DNA from 2 places in the Streptomyces sp. SID5643 genome. Region 2 is predicted to be linked to the other one. Evidence: predicted binding sites of a transcription regulator. Region 2 holds the regulator's gene; the other holds the start of a gene.
The links. The regulator HspR, encoded in region 2, represses chaperone genes until heat shock. The targets are predictions, from matches to a motif close to TTGAGNNNNNNNNNCTCAA.

Region 1 (4,373 bases), on a different contig from region 2:
GGGTGGACCTCGCGGGCCATCTCGCCCTGGCTGGCCCGGGCGCGCCGCAGCAACACGGTCAGCTCGCGCTCCAGGGCCAGGAAGGCGGGCTGATCCACACCGCTCGCGGCCACACCGGCATCGCGGTGCCCGTCGTTGCCTTCCTCGTGCACGTCAGCCCCTGCCTCGGTCGTCGCCCGGCCCTGGGGTCCGGTACTGGAATTCTCCGCCACCTGCCGCCCTCGCCGCAGTCCGGCAAGTATTCCGCAGGTCAACGACGTACGCGTACACAGGGTCACCACACGGTGAAGGCCCGGGCCTCCCTCACGGGGACCCGGGCCTTCCCTCATCCGATGACCTCCGTCACGCGGCCACCGGAACCTCCGGCGTCACCCCCGCGGTGGCGGGCGCGAGCGCCAGCTCCAGGACCTGGCGGACGTCGGTGACGGCGTGGACGTCGAGCTTGTCCAGCACCTCCGCCGGGACGTCGTCCAGGTCGGGCTCGTTGCGCTTGGGGATGATCACCGTGGTGACACCGGCCCGGTGCGCCGCGAGCAGCTTCTGCTTCACACCGCCGATCGGCAGCACCCGCCCGGTGAGCGAGACCTCGCCGGTCATCGCCACGTCCGTGCGGACCAGCCGGCCGGACAGCAGGGACGCGAGGGCTGTCGTCATGGTGATGCCCGCGCTCGGGCCGTCCTTCGGCACCGCGCCCGCCGGGAAGTGGATGTGCACGCCCCGGTCCTTCAGATCCGCCACCGGCAGTTCGAGCTCGGCACCGTGGGAGCGCAGGAAGCTCAGCGCGATCTGCGCGGACTCCTTCATCACGTCGCCCAGCTGACCGGTCAGGGTCAGCCCGGCCGCGCCCGTCTCCGGGTCGGCCAGCGACGCCTCGACGAACAGCACGTCACCACCCGCTCCGGTCACCGCGAGCCCGGTCGCGACGCCCGGCACGGACGTCCGCCGCTCGGCCGGGTCCTGGGCGGACTCGGGCACGTGGTGCGGTCGGCCGATCAGGTCGCGCAGGTCCTCGTCCCGGACGGTGAACGGCAGTTCCCGCTCGCCCAGTTCGTGCTGGGCGGCGATCTTGCGCAGCAGCCGTGCGACGGACCGCTCCAGGGTGCGCACGCCCGCTTCGCGCGTGTACTCGCCGGCGAGCTTGCGCAGGGCGCCCTCGTCGATGGCCACCTCGTCCTCGCCGAGCCCGGCCCGCTCCAGCTGGCGCGGGAGCAGGTGGTCGCGGGCGATGACGACCTTCTCGTCCTCGGTGTAGCCGTCCAGGCGGACGATCTCCATCCGGTCGGCCAGGGCCTCCGGGATCGCCTCCAGCACGTTGGCCGTCGCGAGGAAGACGACGTCCGACAGGTCCAGCTCGACCTCCAGGTAGTGGTCCCGGAAGGTGTGGTTCTGTGCCGGGTCGAGGACCTCCAGCAGGGCGGCGGACGGGTCGCCCCGGAAGTCCGAGCCCACCTTGTCGATCTCGTCCAGCAGCACGACCGGGTTCATCGACCCGGCCTCCTTGATCGCCCGGACGATACGGCCCGGCAGGGCGCCGACGTAGGTGCGCCGGTGGCCCCGCACCTCGGCCTCGTCGCGCACGCCGCCGAGGGCGACGCGCACGAACTTGCGGCCCATGGCGTGGGCGACGGACTCGCCCAGGCTGGTCTTGCCGACTCCGGGCGGCCCGACAAGCGCGAGCACGGCACCGCCGCGCCGCCCGCCGACCACGCCGAGGCCCCGGTCGTCACGCCGCTTGCGCACCGCCAGGTACTCGGTGATGCGCTCCTTCACGTCCTCGAGACCGGAGTGCTCGGCGTCCAGGACGGCCTTGGCGCCCCGGATGTCGTAGGCGTCCTCGGTGCGCTCGTTCCACGGCATCTCCAGGACCGTGTCGAGCCAGGTGCGGATCCAGGACCCCTCGGGCGACTGGTCGGAGGAGCGCTCCAGCTTGTCGACCTCCTTGAGGGCGGCCTCGCGGACCTTCTCGGGCAGGTCGGCGGCCTCCACGCGGGCGCGGTAGTCGTCGGACTCCTCGCCCTCCTGCTCGCCGTTCAGCTCGCGCAGCTCCTTGCGGACGGCTTCCAGCTGACGCCGCAGCAGGAACTCGCGCTGCTGCTTGTCGACGCCCTCCTGGACGTCCTTGGCGATGGTCTCGGCCACGTCCTGCTCGGCGAGGTGGTCGCGCAGCTGCTGGGTGGCGAGCCTGAGCCGGGCCACCGCATCGGTGGTCTCCAGCAGTTCGACCTTCTGGTCGGTGGTCAGGAACGGCGAGTAGCCGGAGTTGTCGGCGAGCGCCGAGACGTCGTCGATGGCCTGGACCCGGTCGACGACCTGCCAGGCACCGCGCTTGCGCAGCCAGGCGGTGGCGAGGGCCTTGTACTCCTTGACCAGTTCGGCGACATGGCCGGGCAGCGGATCGGCGAGGGTGTCGTCCACCCGGGTCCCCTCGACCCACAGTGCGGCGCCGGGCCCGGTCGTTCCCGCGCCGATGCGCACCCGGCTCCGGCCGCGGATCAGGGCGCCCGGGTCACCGTCGGCGAGCCGGCCGACCTGCTCGACGGTGCCGAGGACACCGGTGTTCGCGTAGGTCCCGTCGATGCGTGGCACCAGGAGTACCCGGGGCTTTCCGGGCGTTGACCGGGCAGCGGCCTGAGCGGCCTCCACCGCGGCACGGACCTCGGAGTCGCTCAGGTCCAGCGGGACCACCATCCCGGGCAGCACGACCTCGCCGTCGAGCGGCAGCACGGGCAGGGTGAGCGGTGTGGACGTCGAAGCCATGATCTCCCCTTCGGCAGTCAAGTTGAGCTATGCCGACTCAATGCTCGGCAGCGCCCGGATGTTCCCGGCCCACCGTTCGCTGTCAGCGATCACCTGTGACACCGGGAGCGGAAAGCCGCGTAAGGTCCTTTGAGTAATAGACGAATAGCCACTGCGCTTGTTACAGGGGGGTTGCATGGACGGCACCGTGCAGGCATGGGTGAACGGATGGGTCGTGTCCCGCGGGGCCGCTCCGCCCACGACGGAGCCGTGGGGCTGGACGATCGACATGGGGATGCACGGGCACGTCACCCGGCACGTGCTCGGTGCCACAGGCGACGGCCTCGACGAGACGACCGTCCGCAAGGTGGCCGGAGCCGTGACCGGGCACGGCGTGTGGCTGAAGGCCTTCCGGGACCCGTCGGTGGTCTCCCGCTGGCTGGACGAGAACTGGTGGATCGACCCGGAGCCGGGCTATCTGATGACGATTCCGCTGACGGCCGAGGGTGCTCCCGCCGCCCCCGACGGCTACCGGCTGCGCAGCTGGTCCCGCGGCGGAGTGACCCGCGTGATGGTGGCCGCGCCGGACGGGTCCCTGGCGGCGCGCGGCCAGATCGCCCCGACAGGCGAGACCGCCGTCGTCGACCAGATCGAGACGGCCCCCGAACACCGTCGCAAGGGCCTGGGCAGCCTCGTCATGCGGACGCTCCAGGACGTCGCGGTCCGGCAGGGCGCGCGGACCGGCGTCCTGGCCGGGACCCCCGCGGGGCGGGGGCTCTACGAGGCGCTGGGCTGGACGGTCGTGGCCCCGCTGACCAGCGCGAAGTACGCTCCGCCTGCCACCGCCCGGGGCTGAGGGGTCCCGCTTTCAGCCCCCGGCCGGGCCGAGGCGCGACGCGCACCAACGCCGGACCACCGGCCAGGTGGCGATCCCGATGCCCAGGGCGATGAGGTGCCCCCAGTTCGTCATCGGGTCGGTGAAGGCGAGCAGGTCCGTCAGGAGCATCCAGCCGAAGGCGGTCAGCAGCGGCAGGCGCAGCCAGAGCGGCAGCAGACCCGCCAGGGCGCCGATGCCGGCGGCGACGCCGAAGCTGACGCCGTAGTCGAGGCGGTGCAGGGAGCTGCCGGGGAGGTGCCCGGCCAGTACCGCGAGCCCCACGGGCACCTCGGTCGCGAGGGTGGCGAGGACGTGCCCGAGGAGGAAGACACCGGCCGTGCGCAGACTGCCGATCCGCCGCTCCAGCGCGGTCAGCACCAGCACGAAGGCGATGGCGAAGGGCGAGGTCACCCCGCCCGCGACCCACAGCGCGCTGCCGAGCAGCACCAGTTCCGGCGAGCGCACCAGATGGGCCACGTCCGTGCTGGAGCCCTGGAGCAGCGCGTGCACCAGAGCCGGGTCCGCGTGGGCGGTGATCAGCGAGGTGAGACAGAGGAGAGTGGTGTACCCGAAGGTGAACGGCGTTCCCGTGGGGGTGGGCAGCAGCAGCCAGGGGCGCAGCGCCCGCGGCCGGGGCAGGGCCGCCCGGGCGGGCTCCCGTACTCCCGCAGCCGCCGCCCCGTGCGGGCCCCGCTGCCGCGGCATTGCGTCCAGCAGCCCCGGCACGCCGGCCACGGGCGGGGCCGGCGTGGCCGTCTCG
Region 2 (4,373 bases):
CCTCGATGCCGGTCTCGGGGAGCGGGGCCTTGAGGGGGATGGCCAGGCGCCACAGCCGGTCGAAGACCGTGACGAGGTACTCGACGATCGCCGGATGCCGTAGTTCGAGGGCCATCGTGCGGTCGGAGTTGGCGGGGATGAACGCCACCGTCCGGTCGAAGAGGATCAGCCGGTCGATCACCTCGTCCAGCGTGCGCGCCTCCACCGCGTCGCCCATGAGCTCCAGATAGGTCAGCAGCCCCTGCCCGTGCCGGGCGACATGCGTGTACAGGTCCCGCATCCGCACACCCCGGCCGCGCAGCGCCAGCGCCCGGTGCAGCCCCTCGGAGAGCTCCGCCTCGCGGCGGATGCCGCCGGGCTGGACCGTGAGCACCTCGGCCGTGCACGCCTGGGTCGCCTCGTCCATCGCGGCCTGGATCCGGGCGAGTCCGTCCAGGACCCTGATCGCGGGGCCCTCGGCGGCCGGTGCGGCCGGCCGCACCTGGCGGCCCAGGCCGGCGTACCACTCGACGGCCGCGACGGCCGAGCCCACCCGGCGCTGGCTCGCGCTGACCTCGTCGTGCATCCCGCGCAGCAGCCGGGTCATGACCTCCTGCGGGGAGGTCGGCACCAGCCAGTCCATGTCGTCGGGATCCGGGTGCAGCAGGGCGAGTTCCAGCAGGCAGGGCACCGGATCCGCGTCCCGGCGCGGCACCCGGCCACGCCGTACGGCCCGGGAATACACGCGATCCCCGGCCTCGCACAGTCGGTCGGCACCGTGTGGATGCTGCTCCGCCCCGTGCCCGGCCATCGCCCATCCCACCCCCGGTTTCGCCGCCGTTCCGCAGCGCAACTATGCGCGGACGGGACGTGCTCCGCAACACGGCTCCCCGCGCGGCGACCACCGGAAACCACCGGTACGCACCGGTATCTCCGGGCCTCGGACGGTCCTGTCGCGGCAGCCGGTCAGGGGGTGGGTGAGCCCGGCGCGATGTGCGCCGGGGACGCGGCTACTTCAGGCCGATGGCCCGGCACGCCGTCTTGTACTCGGCCGTGCAGATGTCCGACAGCTTGTAGATGTCGTCCGCGACGACCGTGTCCTTGATGTTCTCCTTGGTGAGCGCGACCACGGGCACGAGCTGGGCCGGGATGCCCTTGTGGGTGGGGCTGTCGACCCTGTCGCGGGCGAGGGCGGCGAACTGGATGTCGCGGCCCTGCACCTTGGCGACCGCCATCTCCGCGGCGTTCTCCGCCTCCTGCGGGTAGGACTTGTACACGCTCATGTACTGCTCGCCGCTGATGATCCGCTGCACCGCCGGAAGCTCCGCGTCCTGGCCGGTGATGGGCGGCAGGTCGGTCACGCCCGCGGCCTGGAGCGCCTTGAGGATGCCGCCCGCCATGCCGTCGTTGGCGGAGTAGACCGCCGCGATGTTGCCCTTGCCGATCTTCTCGATCGCCCGGGCCATGTTGGCCTCGGCGTTCTCCGGCTTCCAGTCCTTGGTGTCGAAGGACTGGGCGATCGTCACCTTGCCGTTCAGCTCGGACATGGCCCCCGCCTTGAACTGCTTGGCGTTGGGGTCCGTCGAGGAGCCGTTCATCATGACGATCTTGTCGGACAGGCTCGCCTTCTCGCCGATGGCCTCCAGCAGGGAGCGGCCCTGGACCTCGCCGACCAGCTCGTTGTCGAAGGAGATGTACGCGTCGATCGGGCCCTCGGCCAGCCGGTCGTAGGCGATGACCGGGATACCTGCCTCCTTCGCCTTCGTCACGCCGCTCGCGATGGCCTTGGAGTCGACGGCGTCCAGCAGGATCACGTCGACCCGGTCGTCGATCATCTGCTGCAGCTGGCTCGCCTGCTTGTCCGCGCTCGCATCGGCGTTGGCGTACTCGACGCGGCCCTTGTCGTTGGTGAGCGACTCGACCTTCGTCTTGATGATCGGGTAGTCGAAGTTCTCGTAACGCGTGTTGGCCTTCTCCGGCAGCAGCAGGCCGACGGTGATGTCGTTGCCCTTGGTCGGACTCGCGTCGTCACTGCTCCCCGTCGCGTTGAGCACGCCGCAGCCTGCGAGCGTGACGGAGATCGTGGCGGCTGCCACGGATATGGCGATACGACGCATGCGGGGGCTCACTTCGCGTGTGTTTCGGACGTGGGCGCATCTTTGGTGCCCATGTGACTGAAAAGCCAACGCGGACGCGACCCCAGCGTCAAGCGGAACCACTTAACGAGATGACAACACCACGCTCCGCAGCAGTTGTGAAGACTCTGCGGAACCGTCTCCAAGTGGCGTGCACCACGCGGTCATCCACGGGAGGCCACGCGAAACCGGGGCAAGGTGTACGAAGCAGGCGAAAGGGCCGGGAGTCAACTCCCGGCCCTTTCCCGTGCGTACGCGCGTCAGTCGGACTGCTGCTGCCGCTTCGGCCGCCACACCACCAGCGCGCTGGTCTGCTGCACCTCCTGGTACGGAACCAGGTCGCGGCGGTACGACGCGTGCACCGCCGCCTCGCGCTGGCGCATGGCCGCCGCCGCGCCGTCGAGCGCGTCCTGCATCTCGGCCACCCGGGCCTGGAGCGCGGCGACCTGGTTCTCCAGTTCGATGATGCGCTTGATTCCGGCCAGGTTGATGCCCTCGTCCTGTGACAACTGCTGGACGGTGCGCAGCAGTTCGATGTCACGGGCCGAGTAGCGCCGGCCCCGGCCCGCCGTGCGGTCCGGGGAGACCAGGCCCAGGCGGTCGTACTGGCGCAGGGTCTGCGGGTGCAGGCCGGACAGCTGGGCCGCCACCGAGATGACGTAGACCGGGGTTTCCTCGGTCAGTTCATACGGGTTGCGTCGACGACCGTCCATCTGACTCATGCTCCCTTCGCGGCCTGGAACAGATCCGCCCGCGGGTCCTCACCCGCGGTCGCCTCGCGATACGCCTCGAGTGCGTCACGAGCCTTCCCCGTCAGGTCCTTCGGAACACTCACCTCGACGGTGACCAGGAGGTCGCCGCGGGTGCCGTCCTTGCGGACCGCGCCCTTGCCCCGGGCGCGCATGGTGCGTCCGTTCGGCGTGCCGGGGGGCAGCTTCAGCGTGACGGGCGGGCCGCCGAGCGTCGGCACCCGCACCTCGCCGCCGAGGGCCGCCTCGGTGAACGTGACCGGGACGGTGACGGTGAGGTTGTCGTCCTTGCGGCCGAACACCGGGTGGGTGTCGACGTGCACGACGACGTACAGATCGCCCGCCGGGCCGCCGCGCTCGCCCGGCGCGCCCTTGCCGCGCAGCCGGATCCGCTGGCCGTCGCTGACGCCCGCGGGGATGCGCACCTGCATGGTCCGGGAGGACTTGGCCCGGCCGCTGCCCTTGCAGACCTCGCAGGCGTTCTCCGCGATCAGGCCGCGGCCCTTGCAGTCCGGGCAGGGGTCGGTGAGGGAGAAGCCGCCGCCGCTGCCCCGGGCGACCTGCCCGGTGCCGACGCAGGTCGGGCACACGCGGGGCGTGCCGTTCTTGTCGCCGGTGCCAGAACAGGCCTTGCAGGGAGACTGCGACGACATCCGCAGCGGGACGGTCGCGCCCTCGATCGCCTCGGTGAAGCTGAGCGTGACCTCGGACTCGATGTCCTGGCCGCGCCGGGGGTGCGTACGCGTCCCCGGGCCGCCCGCGCCGCCGCGGTTGAACAGGCCCCCGAAAACGTCACCGAGGCCGCCGCCGAAGCCGCCGGCTCCCTGGCCGCCGCCCTGGGCGCCGCCTCCGAAGAGGTCGCCCAGGTCGAAGTTGAAGGAGCCGCCCGCGCCGCCCGGCCCCGGGCGGAAGCCGCCGTTGCCGAACAGAGCGCGCGCGTCGTCGTACTCCTTGCGCTTCTTGGGGTCGCCGAGGATGTCGTTGGCCTCGGAGATCTCCTTGAAGCGCTCCTCCGCCTTGACGTTTCCCTTGTTGGCGTCCGGGTGGAACTCGCGGGCGAGCTTCCGGTACGCCTTCTTGATCTCGGCCTCGGTGGCGTCCTTGGGGACGCCGAGGACCTTGTAGTAGTCCTTCTCGATGAAGTCCTTGGTGCTCATCCTCGACGCCCCTCCTTCCCTTCGTTGATGACGTCAGCCCTCGTCCGGGCCACCGCTCTCCTTGTCGTCGGCGTCGGCGGACTCGTCCGCCTTGACCGTCTGCGCCCCCGGCTGGGGTTCGGCCACGGCCACCCGCGCGGGGCGGATGGTGCGCTCGCCGATCCGGTACCCGGGCTGCAGGATCGCGACGCAGGTCGTCTCGGTGACGTCCGGTGCGTAGCTGTGCATCAGGGCTTCGTGGATCGTCGGGTCGAAGGGCTCGCCCTCCTTGCCGAACTGCTGCAGGCCCATCTTCGCCGCGGTGCTCTCCAGCGACTCGGCGACGGACTTGAAGCCGCCGACCAGTTCGCCGT

Region 1: a site for HspR is predicted at 2,780-2,798, ahead of lon (endopeptidase La). Genes of this name have one in related genera too.

The regions. Positions count from the first base shown of each region.
Region 1 covers NZ_WWIC01000214.1:31,887-36,259, forward strand. The annotation lists gene GTY56_RS23990 (MarR family winged helix-turn-helix transcriptional regulator) at 1-152, opposite strand, end outside; gene lon (endopeptidase La) at 343-2,757, opposite strand; gene GTY56_RS24000 (GNAT family N-acetyltransferase) at 2,933-3,592, shown strand; gene GTY56_RS24005 (rhomboid-like protein) at 3,605-4,373, opposite strand, start outside.
Region 2 covers NZ_WWIC01000060.1:20,427-24,799, reverse strand. The annotation lists gene GTY56_RS07335 (helix-turn-helix transcriptional regulator) at 1-790, opposite strand, end outside; gene GTY56_RS07330 (sugar ABC transporter substrate-binding protein) at 990-2,096, opposite strand; gene GTY56_RS07325 (heat shock protein transcriptional repressor HspR) at 2,375-2,827, opposite strand; gene dnaJ (molecular chaperone DnaJ) at 2,833-4,020, opposite strand; gene grpE (nucleotide exchange factor GrpE) at 4,054-4,373, opposite strand, start outside.